3 regions of the Streptomyces sp. NPDC051684 genome follow, and region 1 is predicted to be linked to each of the others. Evidence: riboswitches for the same ligand, from Rfam matches in the RefSeq annotation. Region 1 holds a riboswitch; each other region holds the start of a gene.
What was found. Region 1 has a riboswitch for cobalamin ahead of metE (5-methyltetrahydropteroyltriglutamate--homocysteine S-methyltransferase). Riboswitches for the same ligand answer to the same signal wherever they lie in the genome.

Region 1 (9,995 bases):
CGACTCTCCGCCCTCGCCATCCAGCTCACGCTGTGGACGGGATTCGGACTGATCTTCGGCGAGTTTGCCGAGCGGCTGCTCAATCCCAAGCCTGCCACGGCAGGCCAGGCGGTGCCGGCAGGGAACTGACCAGCCGGCCGAGCACGCGGATCGAGGCAGAAATGAGGGCCCACGGAACCATCCGGGGGCCCTCACTCGTTTACCCCGGCACCACTGGTCCGGCGACGAAGCGAGGAGCCGAGTGGGCAGACAGATGCAGCCCCGACACATCGTCCTCGGCGGCCGGGAGGCCGTCGCACTCACCGTGGAGGAGTACGAGCAACTCGTCGCGAGCCGAAGGCAGATTCGGCGGCCAGAGCGCCAAGGTGCGCGTCCTTGCCCAGCAGGCGAAACGGACGCAGCGCCTCCTTGAGGAGCTTGAGGAACTGGCGGGGGACTGCGCCGAGGGCTCCTGTGCCGTGTCACCATCAGGAGCGCGGAGCGGCATCGCGGCCGACTGCCCGCGTTGCGCCCTCGCGGCGCTGCTGAGCCGCTTCCGCGACGGCACCTACTGAGGAAGCGGGCCGACGGAAGCTCGGGGCTGGGCGAGGGGTCGGCCGCAGCGCACGTTCCAGCGCCCGTCGCGCCCGCTCAGTTCGGTGACTGTCAGCGGTGTCACGTCGCAGCGCCAGAACGCCGACAGCGGTGCGCCCAGGGCGTGTACGACGGCGGCGCGCGTCAACTCCGGCTCCACGACGGCGATCACGAGACCGCCGTCAGTGGCCATCGCGTCGAGCCAGCGCGACACCCGCGCGCACACGGCGGCCACCGATTCCCCGCCTCCGGCGGGGAAAGCGGGGTCCCCGAGCCACTGGGCGACATCCTGCGGTGCTGTCTCGCTCACCTCGGCCAAGGTCCGGCCGCGCCAGTTGCCCGTGTCCGGTGCGGCCAACTCGTCCGGCGCGACGGGCGAACCGAGGCCCAGCAGCTCGGCGGTCTCACGGCAGCGTCGGCTCCCGGACACAACGGCCAGGGCAGGCTTCGGCAGCGCACAGGCCGCGGCACCGGCGGCCTCGCGGCCCGCGGCGTCCAGCGGGGCCCCGTCGTCGAACCGGGCCTGCCGCAGCGAGGCGTTCATGGCGGGCGAGACGAACCAGACGCGTTGGGTCATGGTGGGGTCCTTCCGGCATACGGGAGGTGCGATGGGGCGGGCCTCCGGACAGGAGACCGGACTGGAAATCAGAATCCCTGCCCCTCGACCGGATACGGCACGTGCGTGCGCCGGTCCGCGTCGATCGACAGGCGTCCGCCGGCCGGCGGACGCGCCCGCTGGGCTCGAAGAGGCTCGCGCCCGCGAAGAATCCGTCCTCGTGTCCGTCGAGGCCTCAAGGACCGGATCGGTGCGCTCACGATCGGCCGCAGCGAGCCGTTCCAGGAAGTCGGCCACATCGCTGAGTGCTCTCCGCAGTGACTGCATACGCGCTCCCTGGGCCCCCAGCTGCCTGCGCAGGGCGAGGAGGGACTCGTACTGCTTGACCGGTACGGCGATCATGGGTTTTCCGTTGACGACTACGGTCGTCGGCTCTTGCTTCACGACTGTCCCCCTGCTTCGTGAAAGGCGCTCGGGTGCGGCGGTGGGGGCGCCGGCGCCCTGTGCGACCGGCGCCCCCACCGCAATGCGTCAGGCCGGGTCGAGGTCCGCTCGCACGGTTCGTGCGGCGGACACCAGGTTCTCCAGGGAGGCCCGGGTCTCGGTCCAGCCGCGGGTCTTCAGGCCGCAGTCCGGGTTGACCCACAGGCGCTCGGCGGGAATGGCCTCAAGTCCCTTGCGCAGCAGGGTGGATACCTCCTCGGCGTTCGGGATGCGGGGGGAGTGGATGTCGTAGACACCCGGCCCGGCCTCGCGCGGGTAGCCGTGCTCGGCCAGCTCGCGGGCGACCTGCATGTGTGAGCGGGCGGCCTCCAGGCTGATGACATCGGCGTCGAGGTCGTCGATGGCCTGGACGATGTCGCCGAACTCGGCATAGCACATGTGCGTGTGGATCTGGGTCTCCGGCCGCACCCCCGTCGTCGACAGCCGGAACGCCTCGGTCGCCCACTCCAGGTACGCGGCGTGGTCCGCGGCGCGCAGCGGCAGGGTCTCGCGCAGTGCCGGCTCGTCGACCTGGATGATCGAAGTGCCGTTCGCCTCAAGGTCGTTGACCTCGTCGCGCAGGGCCAGGGCGACCTGGCGTGCGGTGTCGCCGAGCGGCTGGTCGTCGCGGACGAAGGACCAGGCGAGCATGGTGACCGGGCCGGTGAGCATGCCCTTGACCGGGCGGTCCGACAGCGACTGGGCGTACGAGGTCCAGCGCACCGTCATCGGTTCGGGGCGGGAGATGTCCCCGGCCAGGACCGGCGGGCGGACGTAGCGGGTGCCGTAGGACTGCACCCATCCGTGCTGCGTGGCCAGGTAGCCGGTGAGCTGTTCGGCGAAGTACTGCACCATGTCGTTGCGCTCGGCCTCGCCGTGCACGAGGACGTCGATGCCGGTCTTCTCCTGGAAGGAGACGACGTCGCGGATCTCGTTCCTGATGCGCCCCTCGTAGCCGGCCGTGTCGATGCGGCCGGTGCGCAGGTCGGCCCGGGCGGTGCGCAACTCGGTGGTCTGCGGGAACGAGCCGATGGTCGTGGTCGGCAGCAGCGGCAGTCCCAGGTGGACGCGCTGGGCCGTCGCCCGCTCCGGGTACGCCTGGGCGCGACGGGTGTCGGACTCCGTGACGGCGGCGGCACGGGCGCGCACCGCCGGGTCGCGGGTGATCGGCGACGTGGCGCGGGAGGACAGCGCGGCCCGGTTGACCGCCAGGTCGGCGGTGATCGAGTCCGTGCCCTGGGCGAGGCCCTTGGCGAGGGCGACGATCTCGGCGGTCTTCTGGCGGGCGAAGGCCAGCCAGCGCAGGATCTGCGGGTCGACGTCCTTCTCCAGGGCGGCGTCCAGCGGCACGTGCAGCAGGGAGCAGGAGGCTGCGACGTCGACGCGGTCGGCGAGGCCGAGGAGGGTGCCGAGCGTGGCGAGGGACTTCTCCAGGTCGTTGACCCAGATGTTGCGCCCGTTGACGACACCGGCGACCAGCCGCTTGCCGGACAGACCGCCGACGGCGGCGAGCGCGCCGAGGTTGGCGGCCGCGGCGTCGGTGAAGTCGAGGGCGAGGCCGTCGACGGGCGCCTTGGCGAGCACCGGAAGGGCATCGCCGAGCCGGTCGAAGTAGGAGGCCACAAGGAGCTTCGGCCGGTCGGTCGCGGTACCGAGGTCGCGGTAGGCGCGCTCGGCGGCGTTGAGCTCGGCCGCGGTACGGTCCTGGACCAGGGCGGGCTCGTCGAGCTGCACCCACTCGGCACCGGCGGCACGCAGGTCCGCGAGGACCTCGGCGTACACGGGCAGCAGCCGGTCCAGCAGCGTCAGCGGGTCGAAGTCCGTGGCGACGCCCGGCGCCGGCTTCGACAGCAGGAGGTACGTGACCGGGCCCACCAGAACCGGTCGGGCGGTGAGGCCCTCGGCGAGGGCCTCCTTCAGCTCGGCGACCTGCTTGGTGGAGTCGGCGGTGAACACCGTGTCCGGACCCAACTCGGGCACCAGGTAGTGGTAGTTGGTGTCGAACCACTTGGTCATCTCCAGCGGCGCCACGTCCTGGGTGCCGCGGGCCATCGCGAAGTACCCGTCGAGGGCGTCGGCAGCGACGGCGGCCTGGTGGCGTTCCGGGATCGCACCGACCATGACGGTGGTGTCGAGGACGTGGTCGTAGTAGGAGAAGTCACCGGTGGGGACCTCGTCGATGCCGGCCGCCGCCATTTCCTGACGGTTGGTGCGGCGCAGTTCGGCGGCGGTGGTACGCAGGGCGTCGGCGGTGATGCGGCCCTTCCAGTACCCCTCGATCGCCTTCTTCAGCTCTCGGTTCTGGCCCTGGCGCGGGTAGCCGTACACGGTGGCCCGTGCTGCCGCGGCTGCGGTCTTGGTGGTCACGGAGTTCTCCTTCGAGAGACGTATCCCTGGGATCCCGAAGACCCGAGCGCGCGAAGGAGCGACAGAAACGGCGGTACGACCTCGCGCGGCAAAGGCGCGATCGTTCGCCGGATATGTACGCCGACCCGCCCTCGAGGTCACCGGAATGTCCGTGCGCGCGTCGTACGCGCACGGGCAGATGGCAGGTCTTCGGACTCGCGGGCGCGTCCTCCTGTCATGGAGGACATCTACTGGCCGTCGCTTCCCAGGCCCTGTCTGTCGGACCCAGTGCGTATGACGGCGGTCGTTCCCACTCACCGCTGCGGGGCAGTCCCGGATTCCCACCGGGTTCCCTCTTGCGACGCATCCCGCCTGGCGGACGGGGCGAACCAGCTGCAGCGCTCACCCTACGGGCCGGTGGCGGAGAGTGGCCAGATGGTCCGGATTCCGGACGGTGAGATGGGCCACCTGAGAGCTGGACGGCCGAAAGCCCGTGGGGCGTGGACCGGCGTCGTGCGCCGACCCACGCCCCACGGGCTCAACCGTCGCCGTCCCTCATTCCGGCGGCGGTACCCGGGCCCCTCAGCCCCGGTGGTTCTCGGTGGCCACCTGCTCGTAGACATGGAAGCCCCGCCCGGTCTTCCGCCCCAACAGGCCTGCCTCCACCATGCGTTGGAGCAGTGGCGGCGGTGCGTACAGCGGCTCCTTGAACTCCTCGTAGAGCGATTCGGCGATCGCGGCGACGGTGTCGAGCCCGATCAGGTCGGCGAGCCGCAGCGGTCCCATGGGATGTGCGCAGCCGAGCTCCATGCCGTGGTCGACGTCGGCCGGTGTCGCGAAGCCGGACTCCGTCATACGGATCGCCGACAGGAGGTACGGGACGAGCAGCGCGTTGACGACGAACCCGGCGCGGTCACGGGAGCGCACCACGGTCTTGCCGAGTGTCCCCGTGGCGAAGTGCTCCACCAGCGCGGCGGTCCCGGCCGAGGTGTGCAGCGATGTGACGACCTCGACCAGGGGCAGGGCCGGCACCGGATTGAAGAAGTGCAGTCCGACGACGCGGTCGGCGCGCCCGGTCGCCATGCCGAGGCGCATGACGGGGATCGAGGAGGTGTTGGTGGCGAGCACGGCGGCCGGATCCTCGACGATCTTGTCGAGAGCGGCGAACAGTTCCGTCTTGTCGTCGGTGTTCTCGACGATCGCCTCGATGACGAGTTGCCGGTCGGCAAGATCGTCCAGTTCCCCGGTGAACGTCGTCCGGCCGAGTGCGCCCTGCGCCTGCGCGGCTGTGCACTTGCCCCGGTCGACCGCCTTGCCGAGCGAGGCCGTGATGCGGTCGCGGGTGCGCTGTACGGCTGTGGCGTCGGCCTCGCACACGATCGTGTCGATGCCGGCCCGGGCGCAGACCTCGGCGATGCCCGCGCCCATCTGGCCGCCTCCGACGACTCCCATACGGTTCACGTCGATGGTCATGACTGCCGCTCCGTGGTCCGCACGAGGTGGCGCGTGTAGGCGTCGGGCGTGAAGAAGAGGGGGAGTTCGGTGGCGAGCGCGGTGCGCTCGAAGAGCGCACGGATCTCGTCGAGGGGAGCGAAGGGGAACTCGGCCACGAGAGCGGAGAGTTCCTCTTCGAGGAGAGCGAGGACCGTCTCCCGGTCGACCTGCCGGTGGCGCAGCCACTGCCAGACCTGGACGCGGGCGATCTCGGCGGTGGCGGCGTCCTCCATGAGACCGTCCAGTGCGACCGCGCCCTGTCCGCGCAGCCAGGCGGCGAAGTAGCGGACCGCGACCGAGACGTTGGTGCGCACACCCTGGGGTGTCGGTGGACCGCTCACCTTGCGGACCGCGAGCAGCTGCGAGGGTGTCACCTCCACGTCCTCGCGGGTCCGGCTCAGCTGGTGCGGCTCGTCACCGAGCACGCCGTCGAAGACCTCCCGGCACAGCGGGACCAGCGCCGGGTGCGCGACCCAGGATCCGTCGAAGCCGTCCTCGGCCTCGCGCTCCTTGTCCAGGCGGACCTTCGCCCACGCGGCCTCGTTGGCCTCGGGGTCCTTGCTCGGCACCTGTGCCGCCATCCCGCCGATGGCGTGGGCGCCGCGCTTGTGGCAGGTGCGGACGAGGAGTTCGGTGTACGCCCGCATGAAAGGCGCGGTCATGGTGACCCGGGCGCGGTCCGGCAGCAAGAAGTCGCTCCGGTGGCCGAAGGTCTTGATGACGCTGAAGAGGTAGTCCCAGCGTCCCGCGTTCAGCCCGGCGCTGTGCTCGCGCAGTTCGTACAGCATCTCCTCCATCTCGAACGCCGCTGTGATCGTCTCGATGAGGACCGTGGCCCGGACCGTGCCGTGCGGGATGCCGAGGAGGTCCTGGGCGAGGACGAAAATGTCGTTCCACAGCCGCGCCTCCTCGCGGTTCTCCAGCTTGGGCAGGTAGAAGTACGGGCCGTGTCCCGCGTCGATCTGCCGCTGCGCGCAGTGGAAGAAGTACAGGCCGAAGTCGACGAGCGCGGCCGGCACCGGGCGGCCGTCGACCTCCAGGTGCTCCTCGTCGAGGTGCCAGCCGCGGGGGCGGACCACGATCGTCGCCAGGGGCCGATCGGTGGCAAGCCGGTACACCTTGCCCGCCTCGGTGGTGAAGTCGATGCGCCGCTCGATCGCGTCCAGCAGGTTGAGCTGCCCGCCTATCACGTTGTCCCAGGTCGGTGCCGTGGCGTCCGCGAAGTCGGCGAGCCAGACCCTCGCTCCGGAGTTGAGCGCGTTGACGGTCATCCGGCGCTCGGGCGGTCCCGTGATCTCCACGCGCCGGTCGGCGAGACCGGGAGCCGGAGGCGCGACCCGCCAGTGCGCGTCCTCACGGATCCGCCGCGTCACCATCGAGAAGTCGAGCGGGTATCCCTCGGCGAGCCGCAGCGCCCGGCGCCGACGCTCCTTGAGCAGGCGTTCGCGGTCCGAGGCGAAGGTTCGGGCGAGCGTACCGATGAAGTCGAGCGCGGCGGGAGTGAGGATCTCGTCGTGGCGGTCGCCCGGAGCGGCGAGCACCTGAACGGGCCTGGCGATGAGCTGCGGGGACATCGGATCTCCTGAGGGAGGGAGGAGGCGAAGGTACGAGGACTGGGAGGAGCGGGTTGCACAATGCGGGGATGGATCACACAGTCATGAAGGTCGTCGCGGCGGCCGTCGTCGAGAACGGAAAACTGCTCGTCGTGAGCAAACGGGCGGCGCCGGACGTCTACTTCGTTCCGGGCGGCAAGCCCGAGCCGGGCGAAGAACCGGAAGAGACGCTGGTGCGGGAGTTGCGCGAGGAACTGGGCGTCGAGCCGGGTCGGCTCGAACCGCTCACGGTGGTGGAGGAGAGGGCGGCTTTGGAGGGCGTACCGATGCGGTTGACGGTCTTCACCACGACGCTCATCGGCGATCCGGTCCCCGCGGCCGAACTGTCCGCCCTGCGCTGGACCGACGGGCGGGAAGCGGGACTCAGGCTCGCCCCCGCCGTCGAACACCATCTGCTGCCGCTGCTGCGCGACCTGGGCAGGATGGAGCGGCTCGCCGGGTGAGGGCGCTCACCGGGTGACCGAGGAGACCCGGTGAGGCGCACCGCCCGCCACGTCCTAGTGGAACTGCTCGGCCTCGGTGGACCCGGTCAGAGCGGTGGTGGAGGAGGCGGGGTTGATCGCCGTCGAGACCTGGTCGAAGTAGCCGGTGCCGACCTCGCGCTGGTGCTTCACGGCGGTGAATCCGTGTTCCTGCGCGGCGAACTCCCGCTCCTGCAGGTCGACATAGGCGGTCATGCCGTGTTCGGCGTAGCCGCGCGCGAGGTCGAACATGCCGTGGTTGAGGGAGTGGAAGCCGGCGAGAGTGATGAACTGGAAGCGGTAGCCCATCGCGGCCAGCTCCCGCTGGAACTTGGCGATCTGGTCGTCGTCCAGGGCGGCTTTCCAGTTGAAGGAGGGCGAGCAGTTGTACGCGAGCATCTGGTCCGGGTGCTCGGCGTGGATGGCCTCGGCGAACTCGCGGGCCTGCGCCAGGTCCGGGGTGCCGGTCTCCACCCAGATGAGGTCGGAGTACGGGGCGTAGGCGAGGCCGCGGGCGATGACGGGGGCCATGCCGTTGCGGACGCGGTAGAAGCCCTCGGCCGTGCGCTCGCCGGTGACGAACCCGGCGTCGCGCTCGTCGACGTCGCTGGTCAGCAGGTTCGCCGCGAGCGCGTCCGTGCGGGCGACGATCAGTGTCGGCACGTCGGCGATGTCGGCGGCCAGTCGGGCCGCGTTGAGGGTGCGGATGTGCTGGGAGGTCGGCACGAGCACCTTGCCGCCGAGGTGGCCGCACTTCTTCTCGGAGGCGAGCTGGTCCTCGTAGTGGATGCCGGCGGCGCCCGCCGCGATCATCGCCTTGGTGAGTTCGAAGGCGTTGAGCGGGCCGCCGAACCCGGCCTCCGCGTCGGCGACGATCGGGGCCAGCCAGTCGATCGAGTCGTCGCCCTCGCTGGTGGCGATCTGGTCGGCGCGCAGCAGCGCGTTGTTGATCCGGCGGACCACCTGGGGAACGGAGTTGGCCGGGTACAGGGACTGGTCGGGGTAGGTGTGGCCGGCGAGGTTGGCGTCGGCGGCGACCTGCCAGCCGGACAGGTAGATGGCCTGCAGGCCGGCCTTCACCTGCTGCACGGCCTGACCGCCGGTGAGCGCGCCGAGGGAGTGGATGTAGTCCTGCTCGTGCAGTTGGCGCCACAGGCGCTCGGCGCCGCGCCGGGCCAGGGTCGCCTCTTCGCGGACGCTCCCGGAGAGGCGGATCACGTCCTGGGCGCTGTAGGTGCGGTCGATGCCCTTCCAGCGCGGGTCGGTGGCCCAGCGGCGGGTGAGTTCCTCGGCTGCCTGTGTGCGTGTGTCGGTTGCCATGACGGTCACCGTCTCCTCGGTCGTTCGTCTGCGAAGTCAGTCATCACCACGGCACTCGCCGCTTGTGCGGCGGCACTGTGTGTCGTGTGATGGGGTGCGGCCCGCCGGTCCCTTGTGCTGCAGAGCGGAGCAATCCTTGCGCAGACCTGTCGGCATGGGATGCGACCGGTGCCGGGATCTCCGACGTCAGGGCATTGGTCGTGCCCCGGTTTCCGGTTCGCACCCGCCGTGGTCCGGTGGGCCGCACTCAGACTCTGGCACTGGCACTGAGTGCCATCAAGCATGGCTGGATGCCAACTTCTGCGAATCTTCCGGTGCTGATTTGCCAAGCTTGCGAAGGGTTCATTCGCGTCGCGGTCACGTACGCTGAGCCGTCCCGGAGGGGAGGGCCATCACCATGGGAAAGACGTATGCGGGTGCGCGGCTGCGGCGGCTGCGCGACGAGCGGGGCTTCAGCCAGGCCGAACTGGCCCGCACGCTCGGGATCTCACCCAGCTACCTGAACCAGATGGAGCACGACGCGCGGCCGCTCACGGTGCAGGTGCTGCTGCGCCTGACCGAGGTGTTCGGTGTCGACCCGGGCTTCTTCTCCGAGCGCGACACCGGCCGCCTGGTGGCGGACCTCAGGGAGGCGCTGGCCGCCGAGATCGACGCGGCACGGGTCGGCGCGACCGACCTCACCGAGCTCGCCTCGCGGATGCCGGAGGTCGCGCAGGTCCTGCTCGACCTCGGCCGCCGCAACCAGCGCCTGGCCGAGCTGGTCGGGGGACACGACGGCCGTGACCCGCGGGGCCTCGACGCCCCGCGCTCCCCGCACGAGGAGATCCGCGAGTACTTCTACCGCCGCCAGAACTACCTCCACGAGATCGACACCGCCGCGGAAGAGGTCGCCGCCTCCGTCGGTATCCGTCCTGGAGAAGTGCTCAGTGCGCTCGCGGCCCGCCTGGAAGACCGGCACGGCACACGCCTCAGCACCGAGTCCGGCGACAGCCTCCACCGTTACGACCACACGACGCGCACCCTGCACCTGTCGCCGCGACTGCGCCCGGGCCAGCGCGCGTTCCGTATGGCCACCCAACTCGCCCTGCTGGAGCACGCGGACGACCTGGACCGGCAGGCGGCCGAGGACTTCGTCCCGGGCATACCGGC
Region 2 (9,995 bases), on a different contig from region 1:
CGGTCGCCTCGCAACTGGCCATCGACGAGGTGCACGCTGCCTGCTCGCCCGAGGACAAGGCCCAATTGGTCGCCGCTCTGCGGGCCGGAGGGAGCCGGGTCGCGGTCGTCGGGGACGGCGTCAACGACGCGGCCGCCCTCGCCTGCGCCGACCTGGGGATCGCGATGGGCGCGGGCACGGACGTGGCGATCGGCGCCGCCGACGTGACGCTGGTGCGCGGCGAGATCGAGGCGCTGGCCGATGCCGTACGCCTGTCGCGCGCTGCCCTCGGCACGATCCGCGCCAATCTGGTGTGGGCGTTCGGCTACAACGTGGTGACCGTGCCCCTGGCCATGGTCGGCCTGCTGAACCCGATGCTGGCCGCCGCGGCGATGTCGCTCAGCTCGGTCCTCGTCGTCGTCAACAGCCTGCGCCTGCGCACCTGGCAGCCGACCCCCACCGCGGCCCGCCCGCACAAGCCCGGACAACGGACCAGGAGCGACTGGTGACCATATCCGCACCGGCCTTCCCGTCGCCCTCCGGCTCCTCACCGACCCCGTCGCCCTCCGGGCGGACGAGGCGCCTGAAGGAGTCGCTGCTCGCGGCGACCGCCCCCGTGGTCGCCTGCGTGGTGGCTCTGGGCGGGCTGACCGCGTGGACCTCCCTCGGTAACGCGGGCACGCCGCCCGACATCACCGTCACCCGCGCCCGCGTCTTCCTGCCGACCGGCGGCACTCCGGACACCGCGGCCTTCTTCCGCGTCACCAACCAGGGAGACTCCGCGGACGAGTTGACGGAAGTGACCTCCCCCTCGGTCCCCGACGGGATCGCTCTGAGCCGCCACCGGATGACGGCGGACGGCGCGGCCTACCGTGACACCGCCGATTGGCTCCAGGTGCCCGCGCGCGGCACGCTGGACATGAGCCCGATGTCCAGCGACGTCACCGTGCCCGCCGATCCCGTCTGGAGCATGGGCGACCGTATCTCCTTCGATCTGCATTTCACGCACAGCGGCACGGTGCGCGTGCGGGCGGAGGTCGTGCGACCAGGGTCGCTCTGATCGCGAACATCGAGCCGCCCGGCAATTCAAGGTAGTCGGCGGATGACGCCCCTCGGTTCCCGCCTGGAAGAAGGACAATTCTCACGAGTGGATGTGCGGGAACATGTCTTTCTTACGGGCCCGATCCATGCCAGCATCGTGTCCGCGGAGCGCGATGGAATTCGCCTTCCCGAGCGCGCTCCGCACTCCTGTCGGCTGCCACGATCGCCACACCCCGTCCCGGTGCGGGAGGCAGCCGGCAGGAATTCTTCTTTTCTCCGTGCATTGCGGGAACCGCGGTGGTGAGCCGCCCGACTACTGGATCGGGGGATCGGCCCCCTCCCGCGGATATCCGGAGGAACGTGCATGCCCGTCACCAGACCAGCAGTCGCTGTCGCGGCCGTTGTCGCCCTGAGTCTCTCGGCCACGGCGTGCGGCGGATCGGCCGATGACGACACCTCGGGTGCTCGTGCGGGAGCGGCCGCCGCGGGCTCCGGCTATCCCGTGAAGATCGAGAACTGCGGTACGACACAGGTCTTCGACAAGGCGCCGAGCAGGGTCGTCGTGATGAACGGCGCTTCCGTCGCCGAGGTCTCGACGCTGCTGGCGCTCGGCCTCGGCGACAGGATCGTCGCGAACCAGCAGTCCTACGGCATGTCCGAGGTGCCTGGCCGCGCCGCAGCGATCAAGAAGCTGCCGACCGGGGACGTCAAGCTGAACGACGCCTTCGACATTCCCCGCGAGTCTATGATCGGGCTGCGCCCGGATCTCGTCCTGTCCACTACGTCGTACGGATTCGACGCGAAGAACGGTTTCGCGACCCGCGACGAACTCAAGAACGCCGGCGCCCGCACCTACATTTCCCCGCAGGGCTGCCACGACGAGAATTCGAAACTCACCATCGAGGACAGCTACCGGCTCCTGCGCGACATGGGCCGCGTCTTCAACGTGCCGGACCGCGCGGAGAAGATCATTTCTGCCTCACGCAAACAGATCGCCGATCTCGCGGCGAAGGTGAAGGGAAAGAAGAAGCCGAAAGTCATGATGCTGTTCACCAACATGACGATGGGCGGCAATGATTTCAGCGCTGTCGTGGCCAAGGGAATCTACAACGACATTCTCGACAAGGCGGGTGCCGAGAACGTCTTCGAGAACGCGTCGAAGACGTCGTTCGCCGACCTCAGCAAGGAGAAGGTGGCGGCCACCGACGTCGACGCGCTCGTCGTCATCGCCTACCAGGACCCGAACCCCGCCGCCTACGCCGAGAAACTGTTCAAGGAGTTCCCCCAGTGGCCGGCCGCGAAGACCAACACGTACGTGACGGTGTCCGACTCGATCTACCTGAGCCCCGACAACGACCGGGCCGTGGAGAAGATCGCGAAGAAGCTGCACCCCGAAGCGTTCTGACCCCACCGAGCCGACGACGCGCGACGCTCGCGCTCGTCGTCCTGCCGTGCGTGCTGGTCGCCGTGATGCTGGTCGCCGTCAGTATCGGCGCGGTCAACGTGCCGCTGGGCGAGGTGTGGCGGATCGTCCTGCACCACACCACCGGCCTGGGTCACCCGTCCGGCGACGGCGCGCTGGACCAGATCGTGTGGACGTTCCGCACCCCGCGCGTGGTGCTCGCCGCCGTCGCGGGCGCGGGGCTCGCGCTGTCCGGCGCGGTACTGCAGACGGTGGTCGCCAATCCGCTCGCCGATCCGCTCGTGCTCGGCTTCTCCTACGGTGCGACGCTCGGCGCGGTCCTCGTCATCACTCTGGGCGGGGGAGCGGCTCTGTTCGGAGTGGGGGTGTCGGCCGCCGCGTTCGCCGGGTCGGTCGTCGCGGGTGCCCTGGTGTTCTGGCTGGGACGCCGCCGCGGCCGGATGGCGCCGACCCGGCTGATCCTGGCCGGAGTGGCGGTCGGCTACGTGTTCCTGTCGGCCACCAGCTACGTCCAGCTTCAGGCCAGCCCCACTGAACTGCGTACCGTGATGTTCTGGATGCTGGGCAGTGTCGCCGGCGCCCAATGGCACCAGATCCCCACCGTCACCACCGTCGTCATCGGCTGCACCGCCCTGCTCACCCTCTTCGGCCGCAAGCTCAATGTGCTCCTCGCCGGGGACGAGACCGCCACCTCCCTCGGCACCGATGTCAACCGGCTCCGTACCGTCCTGCTCCTGCTCAGCGCCCTGCTGACCGGCTCGGTGATCGCGGTCGCGGGCGGCATCGGCTTCGTCGGCCTGATGATCCGCCACCTGGTGCGGCTCACCACCGGCGCCGACCACCGCAGGCTGCTGCCGTTGTCCGCGCTGCTCGGAGCGGTCTACCTCGTCCTGGTCGACCTGCTCTCGCGCACTTTGAACCGGCCGAGCGAACTCCCGCTCGGCATCCTCACCGCCCTGTTGGGCGCCCCCTTCTTCCTCTGGCTGCTGCGCCGCAACAAGGGTCTGGACTGACACGCATGCGCCTCACTGTCGACCGGCTGCACATCACCCTCGACCACCACTCGATCCTGAACGGCGTCGACATCGACGCCCGGCCCGGCGATGTCGTCGGGCTCGTCGGACCCAACGGCAGCGGCAAATCCACCCTGCTGCGCGCCGTCTACCGCTCCCTCAGGCCGGCCGACGGCGCCGTCCGGGTCGGTGACGACGACATCTGGAGACTCAGCCCCCGCGCCGCCGCCCTGCGAACCGCCGCCGTCCTCCAGGACGGAACCGGCAGTACGGGCGGGCTCACGGTGATCGAGACCGTCGCCCTGGGACGCGCACCCCACCACGGCCTGCTGGGGCGCGACGGACCCCAGGACCGGCGGGCGGTCGAGGACGCCGTGGACCGGTGCGGCGTGCGGCACCTGGCGCACCGCGACTACGCCTCACTGTCCGGTGGCGAGCGTCAACGCGTCCTCCTCGCGCGGGCCCTGGCCCAGCAGCCCCGGCTGCTCGTCCTGGACGAGCTGACCAACCACCTCGACATCCGCGCCCGGTTCGAACTACTGCACCTGATCCGCTCCACCGGCACCACGACGCTCGCCGTCCTGCACGATCTCCACCTCGCGGCCCGCTTCTGCGACCACCTCGTCGTGCTCGACCGGGGCAGCGTCGTCGCCGCCGGGCCCGTCCTCGACACGCTCACCCCGGCCGTACTCGCGAAAGTCTTCGGCGTGGCCGCCTCAGCACGGCGCGACGAGGACGCGGTGGTGCGGCTGACCTACGCGGCGGACCCGCTGAGCGCGGAGGCTCACGCGGTGAACTAGTCGCTGTCTAGGTGCCGTTCAGCGCTTGAGGGCGGTGAGCAGAGCCTCGCACGCCTCGGCGGCCGTCCCGGCCGTCTCCGAACAGATACGGCAGTGCTCGCGGTGGCTGGCATGCCGGCCGCACAGTTCATGAGCGTCGCGGCAGGCGATGAGGCAGGCGCCGAGCTGAGCTGTGAGCAACGGCCGTTGCGTGTCGTCACCGCGCACCAGCAGCCTGGCCGTCGTGGCGGTCACGTCCGCGCAGTCGAGGTTCTGGGTGATCGCCTCACGCAGCGCGTCGGCGTCCTTGTCGGCGAGCATGCCGGCCGCGCACGCGCTGCTCGCCCGCTCGCACTCCGCCAGCGCGGTCGTCGTGCGGGCGAGGAGTTCACTGTCGACCAAGAACCGACTGCCGACGCTCTCGATGAGGTCCTGAGTCCTGTGCATGGCTCCCCCAAGGTGTGGGAAAGGTAGCTTCGACGCTTCCGAGGCTACCCGAACAGCCCCTCTTCTCAATGGTGTTGAGGTAGCTCCCAGCCATCTCCCGACCAAGGTTCGCCGCCATGAAGACAGACCGGCGCGCCGCTCCCGCTGTCTGGCCCTGGGAGGACCGGGCGGCGCAGGCACGTCCTCGCCGCTTCCTGTGGCGCGAGCGCGTCTTCGCTTGGTGCCTGCCCGCGGCCACCACGCTGCTGCTTGCGGGGGCCTACGGCTGGCTGGGCTTCCGGTTCGGCGCGGTGACCGGCGCCTGGGCGGGCGCCGTTGCCGGGGTTCTCTCCAGCCTGGCCCTGCACGCGTTCGTCGGCCGGGTGGCAGAGGGAAGGCCCGCGCACCGACGGTGGCCCCCGGGCAGGCACTGGCACGAGTGAGCCCCGTCCGCCGTCGGCCTGCGCGGGAGTTCGCCGCCGGTCCGTTCGGGCCAACGGGCAGGGCTCAGACGACGGCCGCCGCGCCGGCCTCGTAACCGGCTTCCTCGATGGCGGCGCGTACCTGTGCGTCGTCGAAGGCCGTGCCCGTCACTCGTACCGTGTCGCTCTCCAGGTCGACGGTGACCCCGGTGACGCCGGGTACGGCGGTCACCTGTTCGGTGACGCCGGCGGCGCAGTGCCCGCAGGTCATGCCGGTGACGCGGTAGTCGGATCGGTTCATGGCGCAACTCCTGGGATGGGGAGACGTGCGTGCGTCTGTGGATACGTGCGCGGCGGGTCCGGTGTTCAGCCGGATCCCGTCGTCCTCCACGAGTCGGACCGCGTCGCGTCCGAGTTCCCGCGTGTCGGATGAGTCACTCGTACGGGGGCTGCCGGTGCCGTGACCGGGGACGGAGTGCTTGTCCGGGCCATGGGCTGCTGTTGTCATGCGCAATACCTGGGCATTACTGTCCTCTTGCCTTGGTGTTCGGGAAATCCGGTGCGGAACCGGTGCGGCCCTCGCCACTGTGATCGGGAAGTCCGGCTCCGGCCCCTCAGCGGGGCAGCCACTGGGTCCTTGGACCTGGGAAGGCGGAGATCCGGGCGGTGTCACCCGTCAGCCAGGAGACCGGCCGGGGCGCTTCAACCGTCCACGAGGTGCTGGAAAGGTCTGCCGAGCCATGCACATAGCCGAGGGGTTCCTGCCCCCAGCGCACGCCGCCGCCTGGGGCGTCGCGGCCGCGCCGTTCGTCGTCCACGGGGTCCGCTCCCTGACCCGCGAGGTGAAGGAACACCCGGAGAGCACGCTGCTGCTGGGCGCGTCCGGGGCCTTCACCTTCGTTCTCTCCGCGCTCAAGCTGCCTTCGGTGACCGGCAGTTGCTCCCATCCCACCGGCACCGGCCTTGGGGCCATCCTGTTCCGGCCGCCGATCATGACGGTGCTGGGCACGATCACGCTGCTGTTCCAGGCCCTGCTGCTCGCCCACGGCGGACTTACCACGCTGGGTGCCAACGCGTTCTCCATGGCGATCGTCGGCCCCTGGGCCGGATACGGGATCTACCGCCTGCTGCGCCGCTACGACGTCCCGCTGATGGTCACCGTGTTCTTCGGGGCGTTCGTGGCGGACCTGTCGACCTACTGCGTCACCAGCGTGCAGCTCGCCCTCGCCTTCCCCGACCCGAGCAGCGGTTTCTTCGGCGCGCTCGGCAAGTTCGGCTCCATCTTCGCCGTCACCCAGATCCCGCTGGCCGTCAGCGAGGGACTGCTGACCGTGCTCGTCATGCGGCTGCTCGTGCAGTCCAGCAAGGGCGAACTGACTCGGCTGGGCGTTCTCGTCACCGGCGGCCGCCGGGACGCCGCTCCCGAGGCGGTGGCCCGGTGAAGCGGAACACGAAGATCAACCTGCTGCTCCTGATCGTCGTGGCCGCCCTCGCCGTCCTGCCTCTCGCGCTGGGTCTTGGCGATCACAAGGAGGAGCCCTTCGCCGGCGCCGACGCCGAGGCGGAGACGGCCATCACCGAGATCAAGCCGGATTACGAGCCGTGGTTCTCCCCGCTGTACGAGCCGCCGTCGGGAGAGATCGAGTCCGCGCTCTTCGCCCTCCAGGCGGCTCTCGGTGCCGGCGTGCTCGCGTACTACTTCGGTCTGCGCCGCGGGCGCAGGCAGGGCGAACAACGGGCCGTGGAGAGCGCCATGAGCGCGGACGGCGCCGACGGGGCCGATGCCAAGGCGCCTGCCGGGGACCGGACCTGACCCGGCGTGCTGCCGATCGACGTGGCGGCGCACAGCAGCAGCTGGCGCCGCCGCCATCCCCTCGACAAAGCCGTCCTCGGCCTGGGCCTCACCGCCCTCGCCCTCACCCTGCCACCGTGGCCGGGCTCCGCCCTCGTGCTGGTCACCGCACTGGCGCTGCTGCTGGGGCCCGCGGGGGTGGGCGCCCGCAAGGTGTGGCGGGCCTGGCGCGTGCCGCTGGCCTTCTGCGTCACCGGAGCGCTCACCCTGACCGTGCAGGTCGGTGCCCCCGGTGCCTTCATCTCACTGGCCCCGCACGGTGCGCAGCACGCGGCCGAGGTCCTGCTGCGCTCCTCCGCCGCCTCACTGGGTGTGCTGCTGTTCGCGTTCACCACTCCGGTGACCGACCTGCTGGCCTGGCTGCTGCGGCTCGGCGTGCCCGCCCCCGTCATCGACGTGGCGCTGGTGATGTACCGCATGATCTTCCTGCTGCTCGCGTCCGTGCGCAGCATCCGCGAGGCTCAGGCGGCGCGGCTGGGCCACACCACCCGCTCCGCCGCCTTCCGCTCCCTGGCCGGGCTCGGCGCCACCGCCTTCGTCAAGGCGTTCGACCGGGCGGCGCGCATGCAGCGCGGGCTGGCCGGGCGCGGCTACGACGGCACCCTGCGCGTCATGGCCTCCGGTGCTCCCGTCTCCCGCCGGTTCGTTGGCCTGGCACTGGCCCTGCTCGCCGCGCTGGTGGTCCTCACCCTCGTACTCGACAACCTCGTACGCGGACACCTAGCACTCCAACACCTCGGACTCGAAAGGCTGCTGCCATGAACGACGACGCCGTGGTGGAGCTGCGCGGAGCCTCGTTCGCCTACGAGGACGGCCCCACCGTCCTGCACGATCTCGACTTCGCCGTCCGTCCCGGGCGCGCCCTCGCTCTGCTCGGCAGAAACGGCAGCGGCAAGACCACGCTGATGCGGCTGCTCAGTGGTGGGCTGCGCCCGCGTACCGGGCGACTCCTCCTGGAGAGCGTGCCGGTGACCTACGACCGGGCCGGTCTGACGCGCCTGCGCACCACGGTGCAACTGGTGCTCCAGGACCCCGACGACCAGCTCTTCGCCGCGTCCGTCGCCCAGGACGTGTCCTTCGGCCCGCTCAACCTGGGCCTGCCGGACAGCGAGGTCACCGACCGGGTCTTGCAGGCCCTCGCCGCGCTCGGTATCAGCGAACTCGCCGAACGCCCCACCCACTTGCTCTCCTACGGTCAGCGCAAACGCGCCGCCATCGCGGGAGCCGTCGCCCTGCGCCCGCGCGTGCTGATCCTCGACGAACCCACCGCGGGCCTGGACCCGGAAGGACAGGAGCGACTGCTGGACACCCTCGCCGGACTCCAGACGGACGGCACCACGGTGGTGATGGCCACCCACGACGTGGATCTGGCGCTGCGCTGGGCCGACGACGTCGCCCTGCTCACCCCGGCCGGCCCGCACGTCGGCCCCGCGGGCGACACCCTGTCCCGCGCCGACCTGGTGGCTCAGGCGGGACTGCGGCCCGCCTGGGGCATCGCCGCGACCCGACTCCTGCGCGCGCAGCGGCTGCTGGGGCAGGACGCACCGGGACCGCGCACCGCCGCCGAACTCGACGCCCACGCGGCGCGTGTGCGAGGTGAGGAGGCCGCCCGGTGAGCGAGTTCCCCAGGACGTGGCCTGTGGAGGTGGACGGGGAGGATCTGCTCGCCGTCACCGCCGAGGACCTGGAGCGACTGCGCGCCATCCGGCGCCAGGTCGGCGGACAGAGCGCGCGGCTGAGCGCGATGGGGGCCCGACTGCGGGTGACGTACCGGGTTTTAACCCGCATCGCGGCCGAGCACGAGTGCACGGGCGACGGCTGCGCCGTCTGCCCCGTTCCCCGGAGTTCCCGGAACGCGGGACGGGCGGTGGCCCGGACTCGCCAGGCTGACGCCGGGAACTCGGTACCGCACCGCCGCGACTCCCTCTGTGTACGGACGGGAGGCACACCTCGTCCCAGCCGGAACCAGCGAAGGGGCTCCCCATGCAGGTCGCGATCGTGCTCTACCCGGGCTTCACGGCCATCGACGTCATCGGCCCCTACGACGTGTTGGGCCGACTGCCCGACACCGAGACCGTGTTCGTCGCCGAAACCCCCGGCCTCATCCGTAACGACCTGCGCAGCCTCTCGATCGACGCCGTGGCCCGGCTCGACGACGTGCCGCACCCCGATGTCGTGATCGTCGGCGGAGGCCCGGGACAGGCGGACCAGATGAAGGACGGTGCGCTGCACACCTGGCTGCGGCACGCCGACGAGACCGCCGACTGGATGACGTCCGTCTGCACCGGCGCCCTGGTCCTCGCCGCGTCCGGAGTCCTCACCGGTCGACGTGCGACCACCCATTGGGGAGCTCTCGACCAGCTCACCGCGTACGGGGTGACCCCGGTGAAGGAACGCGTCGTCGTCGACGGCCACTACGCGACCGGGGCGGGAGCCTCGGCCGGCATCGACATGGCTCTCACCCTGGCCGGGCTGATCTCCGGCGACGACACGGCCCGGGCCGTGCAACTCCTCCTCGAATACGCACCCCAACCGCCGTACGACGCCGGGACCCAGGAGTCTGCGGGTCCCGACGTCGTGAAGAAGCTGTTCGCGATGTTCCCGCATGAATGAACCCGGCTGGCCGTTCGTTCACCGTCGAGCGGCAGGCTCACGATCCGACCGGGCCGCGGGGCGTGTGCCGGTCAGGCGGGTGCGTCGGCCGTCGTGTGTCGTTCGGCGTGATCCAGTTGCTCGATCAGCGTCACGCGGGCTCGGCTGACGCGTGAGCGGACCGTCCCCACCGGGCACCCGGTGAGTGCTGCCACCTCGGCGTACGGCAGGCCGAGGAGCTGGGTGAGGACGAACGCTTCACGGCGCCGGTCGGGAAGGGCGTCGAGCAACGCCGTGAGGACCACGCCCTCGTCGAACCCGGGGATGCAGCGGGGCTGGGCGCGCTCCGCGGTGTCCTGCCAGTCGTCGGTGTCCGACAGGAGCGGCCGGGCCGCCGCCCGGCGGAAGCTGTCGACGACCGCCCGCCGCGCGATCGACAGGATCCAGGTCCGAGCGGAGGAGCGCCCC
Region 3 (8,880 bases), on a different contig from region 1:
CGCGCATCGACTGCATGCGAGAGCTCTGTGCGCCGAGCTGTCTGCGCTGCGCCAACAGCGATTCGAACTGGGGAAGTGGCAGGGCGACCATGCGCCGACCGTCGATGGTGATGTGCTGCGGCTCGCGTTGCATGACTGTGTCCCCCCAGGGTGGAGCCGTGGTGCTACGACGTGCCGGGCCGGGGCGCTCGTTGCCCCGGCCCGGTGGCCATTGCCCGGTCGGGGTCAGGCCGTGGAGCCGTCCAGTTCGCCGCGGACGGTGCGTGCGGCCGCGACGAGGTTCTCCAGCGACGCTCGCGTCTCGGGCCAGCCGCGGGTCTTCAGGCCGCAGTCCGGGTTCACCCACAGCCGTTCGGCAGGGATCGCCTCCAGCCCCTTGCGGAGCAAGGATGCCGCCTCGTCGTTGCTGGGGATGCGAGGGGAGTGGATGTCGTAGACCCCGGGGCCCGCTTCGCGCGGGTAGCCGTGTTCGGCCAGTTCGTGCGCGACCTGCATGTGGGAGCGGGCCGCTTCGAGGCTGATGACGTCGGCGTCGAGGTCGTCGATCGCCTGGACGATGTCGCCGAACTCGGCGTAGCACATGTGCGTGTGGATCTGGGTCTCCGGCCGCACGCCGGCGGTCGTCAGCCGGAACGCCTCGGTGGCCCAGGCCAGGTACGAGGCGTGGTCCGCCGCGCGCAGCGGAAGGGTCTCGCGCAGGGCGGGCTCGTCGACCTGGATGACGGAAGTCCCATTCGTCTCAAGGTCGTTGACCTCGTCACGCAGGGCGAGTGCGACCTGGCGTGCGGTGTCGCCGAGCGGCTGGTCGTCGCGGACAAAGGACCAGGCGAGCATGGTCACGGGCCCGGTCAGCATGCCCTTGACGGGGCGGTCGGACAGCGACTGGGCGTACGTGGTCCAGCGCACCGTCATGGGGTCGGGGCGGGAGATGTCGCCTGCCAGGACCGGCGGCCGGACATAGCGCGTGCCGTACGACTGCACCCAGCCGTGCTGCGTCGCCAGGTAGCCGGTGAGCTGCTCGGCGAAGTACTGGACCATGTCGTTGCGTTCGGGCTCACCGTGCACCAGGACATCGATCCCGGTCTTCTCCTGGAAGGAGATGACGTCCCGGATCTCGTTCCTGATGCGCTCCTCGTAACCCGCGGTGTCGATCCGCCCGGTCCGCAAGTCGGCTCGTGCGGTGCGCAGTTCGGTCGTCTGCGGGAACGAGCCGATGGTGGTGGTCGGCAGCAGCGGCAGCCCGAGGTGGGCACGCTGGGCGACAGCCCTTTCCGGATACGCCTGGGCGCGACGCGTGTCGGACCCGGTGACGGCGGCGGCGCGGTCCCGCACCGCGGGGTCGCGGGTGATCGGCGAGGTGGCGCGGGAGGACAGGGCGGCGCGGTTGACGGCGAGTTCGGCGGTGATCGCGTCCGTGCCCTGGGCGAGGCCCCTGGCGAGCGTGGCGATCTCGGCCGTCTTCTGGCGGGCGAAAGCGAGCCAGCGCAGGATCTGCGGGTCGATGTCGCGCTCCAGGGACGCGTCGAGCGGGACGTGCAGCAGCGAGCAGGAGGCGGCGACGTCGACCCGGTCGGCGAGGCCGAGCAGGGTGCCGAGCGTGGCGAGGGACTTCTCCAGGTCGTTGACCCAGATGTTGCGGCCGTTGACGACGCCGGCGACGAGGCGCTTGCCGGGCAGTCCGCCCACGGCGGCGAGCGCGTCGAGGTTGGCGGCGGCTGCGTCGGTGAAGTCGAGGGCGAGGCCTTCGACGGGCGCCTTGGCGAGCACGGGCAGGGCGTCGCCGAGCCGGTCGAAGTAGGAGGCGACGAGGAGCTTGGGGCGGTCCGTGAGGGCGCCGAGGTCGCGGTAGGCGCGGGCGGCGGCGTTCAGCTCGGCCGGGGTGCGGTCCTGGACCAGGGCGGGCTCGTCGAGCTGCACCCACTCGGCTCCGGCCGCACGCAGATCGCCGAGGACCTCTGCGTACACGGGCAGCAGCCGGTCGAGCAGCGTCAGCGGATCGAAGTCGGCCGCGACGCCGGGCGCGGGCTTGGAGAGCAGGAGATACGTGACCGGGCCGACCAGGACCGGCCGGGCGGTCAGCCCCAGAGCGAGGGCTTCCTTGAGTTCCGTGACCTGCTTGGTGGAGTCGGCGGTGAAGACCGTGTCCGGGCCCAGTTCAGGGACCAGGTAGTGGTAGTTCGTGTCGAACCACTTGGTCATCTCCAGCGGCGCGACGTCCTGGGTGCCGCGGGCCATGGCGAAATAGCCGTCCAGGGCGTCGGCGTCCACCGCGGCGCGGTGGCGCTCGGGGATGGCGCCCACCATCACGGTGGTGTCGAGGACGTGGTCGTAGTACGAGAAGTCGCCGGCCGGGACTTCGGCGATGCCCGCGTCAGCGAGTTCCTGCCAGTTGGCGCGGCGCAGATCGGCGGCGGTGGTCCGGAGGGCGTCGGCGGTGACGCGGCCCTTCCAGTACCCCTCGATGGCCTTCTTGAGCTCGCGGTTCTGGCCCTGGCGGGGGTAGCCGTACACGGTGGCCCGTGCTGCCGCGGCTGCGGTCTTGGTGGTCACGGAGATCTCCTTCGAGAGACGTATCCCTGGGGGTCCCGAGGACCTGTACGGAACGAAGGAGTGACACAAACGGCGGTTCGACCTCGCGCGGCAAAGGCGCGGTCGTCCGCTGCATATGTACGCCGACCCGCCCACGAGGTCACCGGGATGTCCGTGCACGCGTCGTACGCACACGGGCAGGTGGCAGGTCTTCGGACTCGTGAGCACGTCCATCCGGACCGGACGGACACCTACTGGCCGTCGCTTCCCAGATCTCTTTCGCGAGATCCAGTGCGTATGACGGCGGTCGTTCCCACTCACCGCTGCGGGGCAGTCCCGGATTCCCACCGGGTTCCCTCTTGCGACTCCCCGCCTGGCTGACAGGGAGAACCAGCTGCGTGGGCCACCCTATGGGCCCATGGTCGACGATCACCAGAGCGTCCAGGATCCGGATGGTGAGATGAGACACGTCCAGACATGCGGCAGCGGGGGCGGGACACTGTCCTTCGCCGTGTCCCGCCCCCGCTCTGCAACCGCGGCCGGCCCTCATCCGGCCGCGGCACCCGGGCCCCTCAGCCCCGGTGGTCCTGGGTGGTGTCTCAGTGGTCGTACGTGTGGAAGCCGCGACCGGTCTTACGCCCCAACAGGCATGCTTCCACCATGCGTTGGAGGAGCGGTGGAGGTGCGTACAGAGGTTCTCTGAACTCGTCGTAGAGCGACTCGGCGATGGCCGCGACGGTGTCGAGGCCGATCAGATCGGCGAGCGCCAGCGGACCCATGGGGTGGGCGCAGCCCAGACGCATCCCGTTGTCGATGTCGGTCGCGGTGGCGAAGCCGGACTCGGTCATGCGGATCGCCGACAGGAGGTACGGGATCAACAGCGCGTTGACGACGAAGCCGGCACGGTCGCGGGAGCGGACGACGGTCTTTCCGAGCACGGTCCGCGCGAAGTCTTCCGCGCGGTGCGTCGTCTCGGCGGACGTGTGCAGCGACGGAACGACCTCCACCAACGGGAGGACCGGGACGGGATTGAAGAAGTGCAGCCCTATGACGTGATCGGCGCGCCCGGTCGCCATCCCCAGACGCATGATCGGGATCGAAGAGGTGTTGGTGGCCAGAATCGCCGACGGGTCCTCCACGATCTTGTCGAGCGCGGCGAACACCTCGGTCTTCGCATCGGGGTTCTCGACGACGGCCTCGATCACCAGTTGCCGATCGGCGAGATCGTCGAGCTCCCCGGTGTACGTCAGTCGGTCCTGCGCCTGCCGGGCTTGCTCGGCCGTCAGCTTGTCCCGGCGTACCGCCCGTTTCAGGGAGGTGGTGACCCGGTCGCGGGCATCGCGTGCCGCGAGAGCGTCCGCCTCGCACACGAGGGTGTCGAGTCCGGCCCGGGCGCAGACCTGCGCGATGCCAGCGCCCATCTGCCCGGCTCCCACGACACCGACGCGGCGGATGGCCCCGGTCACGCGTCGCGCTCCAGCGTCCGGACGAGGTGGCGGCTGTAGGCGTCCGGCGTGAAGAACTGGGGGAGTTCGGCGGCCAGGCACATGCGGTGGAACAGGTCCTGGATCTCGTCGAGAGGCGCGTAGGGGCGCTGCGCGGCGAGGGCGTCCAGTTCTTCGCCGAGGATGCGCACGACGGTCTCCCGGTCGATGCGGGCGTGGCGGAGCCACTGCCAGATCTGGACCCGGGCGATCTCCGCGGTGGCCGCGTCCTCCATCAGTCCGTCCAACGCGACGGCGCCCTGGCCGCCGATCCACGCGGCGAAGTAGCGCACCGTGACCGAGACGTTGGTGCGCACGCCCTCATCTGTCGGATCGGCGCCGATCCGACGGACGGCCAGCAGATCGGCAGGCTGCACGTCGACGTCGTCGCGGGTGCGGTCGAGCTGGTGCGGGTGCTCACCCAGGACGCCGTCGAAGACTTCACGGCATAGCGGGACGAGGCCCGGGTGAGCCACCCAGGATCCGTCGAAGCCGTCCTCCGCCTCGCGCTCCTTGTCCAGCCGCACCTTGGCCAGTGCCGCCGCGTGCGCATCGGGGTCCTTGCCGGGGATCTGGGCCGCCATCCCGCCGATGGCGTGCGCGCCGCGCTTGTGGCAGGTGTGCACGAGGAGTTCGGTGTAGGCCCGCATGAAGGGGGCGGTCATGGTCACCTGACCGCGGTCGGGCAGCAGGAAGTCGGTGCGGTGGCCGAAGGTTTTGATGAGGCTGAAGAGGTAGTCCCACCGGCCGGCGTTCAGCCCCGCGCTGTGCTCGCGGAGTTCGTAGAGGATCTCCTCCATCTCGAAGGCCGCCGTGATGGTCTCGATGAGAACGGTGGCGCGGACCGTGCCGCGCGGAATGCCAAGCAGATCCTGGGCCAGGACGAAGATGTCGTTCCACAGGCGGGCCTCGTAGCTGTTCTCCAGCTTCGGGAGGTAGAAGTACGGGCCCTGTCCCGCGTCGATCTGCCGCTGGGCGCAGTGGAAGAAGTACAGGCCGAAATCGACCAGGGCGGCGGGCACCGGGCGGCCGTCGACGTGCAGGTGCTCCTCGTCGAGGTGCCAGCCGCGCGGGCGGACCACGATCGTGGCGAGCGGCCGGTCGGTGGCGAGCCGGTACTCCTTGCCCTCAGGGCTGGTGAAGTCGATGCGCCGCTCGATGGCATCGAGCAGGTTCAGCTGCCCTTCGATCACGTTCGACCAGGTCGGGGCGGTGGCGTCCTCGAAGTCGGCGAGCCACACCTGAGCGCCGGAGTTGAGAGCGTTGACCGTCATCCGTCGCTCCGGCGGGCCGGTGATCTCCACCCGTCGGTCCAGGAGGCCGGGTGCGGGGGACGCCACGGACCAGCTCGCGTCCTCTCTGATCCGTCGCGTGACCATCGGGAAGTCGAGCGGCGAACCCGAGGCGAGCCTGATCGCCTGCCGCCTGCGTTCCTTGAGGATCCACGCGCGTCGCTCATCGAAGGCGACGGCGAGCTGGGCGACGAAGTCCAGGGCGGCCGGCGTGAGGATCTCGTCATGGCGATCGCCCGGTGCGGCGAGGACACGGGGACGGCGTGTGAGGATCTGGGATGACATCGGGTTCTCCTGACTGAGGGCGGAGGGGAGCGGGGCCCGGACGGAGACGGTCGTCCGGGCCCCGTCCGGATCAGGGAGAGCGGGCCGCGCGAGGCGCGAGCAGGTCCTAGTGGAACTGCTCCTCCTCGGTGGAGCCGGACAGCGCGGTGGTGGAGGACGCCGGGTTGACGGCGGTGGACACGAGGTCGAAGTAGCCGGTGCCGACCTCGCGCTGGTGCTTGACCGCGGTGAACCCGTGCTCCTGGGCGGCGAACTCCTTCTCCTGGAGATCGACGTAGGCGGTCATGCCGTGCTCGGCGTACCCGCGGGCCAGGTCGAACATGCCGTGGTTGAGGGAGTGGAACCCGGCGAGGGTGATGAACTGGAAGCGGTAGCCCATCGCGCCCAGCTCCCGCTGGAACTTGGCGATCTGGTCGTCGTCCAGGGCCGCCTTCCAGTTGAAGGACGGCGAGCAGTTGTAGGCCAGCATCTGGTCCGGGTACTGGGCGTGGATGGCCTCGGCGAACTCGCGGGCCTGGGCCAGGTCGGGGGTGCCGGTCTCGACCCAGATCAGGTCGGCGTACGGGGCGTAGGCCAGGCCGCGGGCGATGACGGGGGCCATGCCGTTGCGCACGCGGTAGAAGCCCTCGGCGGTGCGCTCGCCGGTGACGAACTCGGCGTCGTGCTCGTCCACGTCGCTGGTCAGCAGGTTCGCCGCCAGGGCGTCCGTACGCGCCACGATGACGGTCGGGGTGTCGGCGATGTCGGCGGCGAGGCGGGCCGCGTTGAGGGTGCGGATGTGCTGCGAGGTCGGGACGAGGACCTTGCCGCCGAGGTGGCCGCACTTCTTCTCGGAGGCGAGCTGGTCCTCGTAGTGGATGCCGGCGGCGCCCGCGGCGATCATCGCCTTGGTCAGCTCGAAGGCGTTGAGCGGGCCACCGAACCCGGCCTCGGCGTCGGCGACGATCGGGGCGAGCCAGTCGACGGAGTCGTCGCCTTCGCTGGTGGCGATCTGGTCGGCGCGCAGCAGCGCGTTGTTGATCCGGCGCACCACCTGGGGAACGGAGTTGGCGGGGTAGAGGCTCTGGTCGGGGTAGGTGTGACCGGCGAGGTTGGCGTCGGCGGCGACCTGCCAGCCGGACAGGTAGATCGCCTGCAGCCCTGCCTTGACCTGCTGCACGGCCTGCCCGCCGGTGAGGGCGCCGAGGGCGTGGATGTAGTCGTTCTCGTGCAGTTGGCGCCACAGCCGCTCGGCGCCGCGCCGGGCCAGGGTGTGCTCCTCGCGGACGCTGCCCGACAGACGGACCACGTCCTGGGCGCTGTAGGTGCGGTCGATGCCCTTCCAGCGCGGGTCGGTGGCCCAGCGGCGGATGAGCTCGTCGGCTGCCTGCGTACGGGTGTCTGCCATGACGGTCCGTCTCCTCGGTCGTTCGGCTGTTCGGCTGCGAATCCAGTCACCCCCACAGAAGACGCCGCGCATCTGATGGCACTGTGTGTCCTGCGAGGGTGTGCGGCCCACCGTCCCCTCGCGGTGATGAGCTGAGCAGTACTGCCGACGTGAGCACAACCGATGCCGGGATCTCCGACGTCAGGGCGTGAATCGTGCCCCGGTTCCGGGTTGCACCCGCCGGGATCCGGTGGGCCGCACTGGAACTCTGGCACTGGCACTCAGTGCCAACAAGGGTGGATCAATGCCAACTTCTGCGAATCTTCCAGACCGTGATTGCCAAGGTTGCGAAGGGTTCACACGAGGGGTGTTCGCGTACGCTGAGCCGTCCCTAACGGGGGAGGAGAACGCGGACCATGGGGAAGACGTACGCGGGCGCCCGGCTGCGCAGGCTGCGCGAGGAGCGCGGCATGAGCCAAGCCGAGCTGGCCCGGACTCTGGGCATCTCACCCAGTTACCTGAACCAGATGGAGCACGACTCCCGCCCTCTGACGGTCCCGGTCCTGCTGCGGCTCACCGAGGTGTTCGGCGTCGACCCGGGCTTCTTCTCCGAGCGGGACACCAGTCGTCTGGTCGCGGACTTGCGTGAGGCGCTGGCCGGCGAGATCGACGGGGCCCGCGTCTCCGCGACCGACCTGAGCGACCTCGCCTCCCGGATGCCCGCGGTCGCACAGGTCCTGCTGGACCTCGGCCGCCGCAATCAACGGCTGGCCGAACTGGTCGGCGGCAGCGGTGAGCGCGACACCGGTCTCGACGCGCCGCGCTCGCCGCACGAGGAGATCCGCGACTACTTCTATCGCCGCCAGAACTACCTTCACGACACCGACCTCGCGGCGGAGGACCTGGCCGCAACCATCGGTATCCGGCCCGGCGAGGTACTCAGCGCGCTGACGGCACGCCTCGCTGATCGGCACGGCGTCCGTCTCGGCACAGAGACCACTGAAAGCCTGCATCACTACGACGCGCCGTCGCGCACCCTGCACCTGTCGACAAGGCTGCGTCCGGGCCAACGCGCCTTCCGCATGGCCACCCAACTCGCCCTGCTGGAACACGCGGACGACCTCGACCGGCAGGCCGCCGAGGACTTCGCGCCCGGTTCACCGGCCCAGGCCCTGGCGCGCATCGGCATCGCCAACTACTTCGCCGCCGCGCTGATCCTCCCGTACCGCGACTTCCACACCGCGGCAGAGGCCGTGCGCTACGACATCGAACGCCTCACCGACCACTACGGCCTGGGCTACGAGACCGTCTGCCATCGCCTCAGTACCCTCCAACGGCCCCGTCTGCGCGGCGTGCCGTTCTCCTTCGTCCGCGTGGACCGAGCAGGCAACGTGTCGAAGCGGCAGTCGGCGACGGGTTTCCACTTCTCGCGCGCAGGGGGCACCTGCCCCCTGTGGAACGTCTACGAGTCCTTCGCCGCCCCCGGCCGCATCCACGTCCAGGTTGCCGAAATGCCAGACGGGCAGAGGTATTTGTGGACCGCCCGGGCCGTCACTCGGCACCGCGGCGGTTGGGGCGAGCCGGGCAAGGCTTTCGCGATCGGCCTCGGTTGCGAGCTCCGCCACGCCCACCGGCTCGTCTACTCCGACGGCCTTGACCTCGGCCGCACAGCCGCCGCCACTCCCATTGGCATGGGCTGCCGGGTCTGCGAGCGGCTGGAGTGCCCGCAGCGGGCGGCACCACCGCTCGGCCGGACCCTGAGGATCGACCAGAACTCCAGCACCTTCGTGCCGTATCCGGTGGCGCCTGGCGGCTCGACGGGCGCGACTGCGAGGTGACGAGTCCAGCAGGGGTGCTCTGCGGGGGCGTACACAGCTGCTGGAATTCAGCGCAGCGCGGCAATCAGCGCATCGCTCGCCGAGCA

Region 2: another riboswitch for cobalamin. It lies ahead of ACIA8D_RS34095 (energy-coupling factor ABC transporter permease); the one in region 1 lies ahead of metE (5-methyltetrahydropteroyltriglutamate--homocysteine S-methyltransferase).
Region 3: another riboswitch for cobalamin. It lies ahead of metE (5-methyltetrahydropteroyltriglutamate--homocysteine S-methyltransferase); the one in region 1 lies ahead of metE (5-methyltetrahydropteroyltriglutamate--homocysteine S-methyltransferase).

The regions. Positions count from the first base shown of each region.
Region 1 covers NZ_JBITCS010000025.1:12,395-22,389, forward strand. Annotated here, with positions in the region: gene ACIA8D_RS27535 (CbtA family protein) at 1-129, shown strand, start outside; gene ACIA8D_RS27540 (hypothetical protein) at 366-554, shown strand; gene ACIA8D_RS27545 (histidine phosphatase family protein) at 548-1,150, opposite strand; gene metE (5-methyltetrahydropteroyltriglutamate--homocysteine S-methyltransferase) at 1,661-3,979, opposite strand; cobalamin riboswitch at 4,142-4,367, opposite strand; gene ACIA8D_RS27555 (3-hydroxybutyryl-CoA dehydrogenase) at 4,541-5,431, opposite strand; gene aceB (malate synthase A) at 5,428-7,026, opposite strand; gene ACIA8D_RS27565 (NUDIX domain-containing protein) at 7,095-7,508, shown strand; gene aceA (isocitrate lyase) at 7,563-8,846, opposite strand; gene ACIA8D_RS27575 (short-chain fatty acyl-CoA regulator family protein) at 9,244-9,995, shown strand, end outside.
Region 2 covers NZ_JBITCS010000038.1:48,502-58,496, forward strand. Annotated here, with positions in the region: gene ACIA8D_RS34055 (heavy metal translocating P-type ATPase) at 1-488, shown strand, start outside; gene ACIA8D_RS34060 (copper chaperone PCu(A)C) at 485-1,039, shown strand; gene ACIA8D_RS34065 (ABC transporter substrate-binding protein) at 1,385-2,425, shown strand; gene ACIA8D_RS34070 (FecCD family ABC transporter permease) at 2,491-3,456, shown strand; gene ACIA8D_RS34075 (ABC transporter ATP-binding protein) at 3,462-4,256, shown strand; gene ACIA8D_RS34080 (hypothetical protein) at 4,275-4,682, opposite strand; gene ACIA8D_RS34085 (hypothetical protein) at 4,799-5,104, shown strand; gene ACIA8D_RS34090 (heavy-metal-associated domain-containing protein) at 5,169-5,384, opposite strand; cobalamin riboswitch at 5,608-5,795, shown strand; gene ACIA8D_RS34095 (energy-coupling factor ABC transporter permease) at 5,824-6,525, shown strand; gene ACIA8D_RS34100 (energy-coupling factor ABC transporter substrate-binding protein) at 6,522-6,896, shown strand; gene cbiQ (cobalt ECF transporter T component CbiQ) at 6,903-7,697, shown strand; gene ACIA8D_RS34110 (energy-coupling factor ABC transporter ATP-binding protein) at 7,694-8,551, shown strand; gene ACIA8D_RS34115 (DJ-1/PfpI family protein) at 8,919-9,548, shown strand; gene ACIA8D_RS34120 (sigma-70 family RNA polymerase sigma factor) at 9,620-9,995, opposite strand, start outside.
Region 3 covers NZ_JBITCS010000038.1:31,281-40,160, forward strand. Annotated here, with positions in the region: gene ACIA8D_RS33995 (hypothetical protein) at 1-133, opposite strand, end outside; gene metE (5-methyltetrahydropteroyltriglutamate--homocysteine S-methyltransferase) at 226-2,550, opposite strand; cobalamin riboswitch at 2,715-2,939, opposite strand; gene ACIA8D_RS34005 (3-hydroxybutyryl-CoA dehydrogenase) at 3,129-3,995, opposite strand; gene aceB (malate synthase A) at 3,992-5,590, opposite strand; gene aceA (isocitrate lyase) at 5,697-6,977, opposite strand; gene ACIA8D_RS34020 (short-chain fatty acyl-CoA regulator family protein) at 7,373-8,794, shown strand; gene ACIA8D_RS34025 (class I SAM-dependent methyltransferase) at 8,842-8,880, opposite strand, start outside.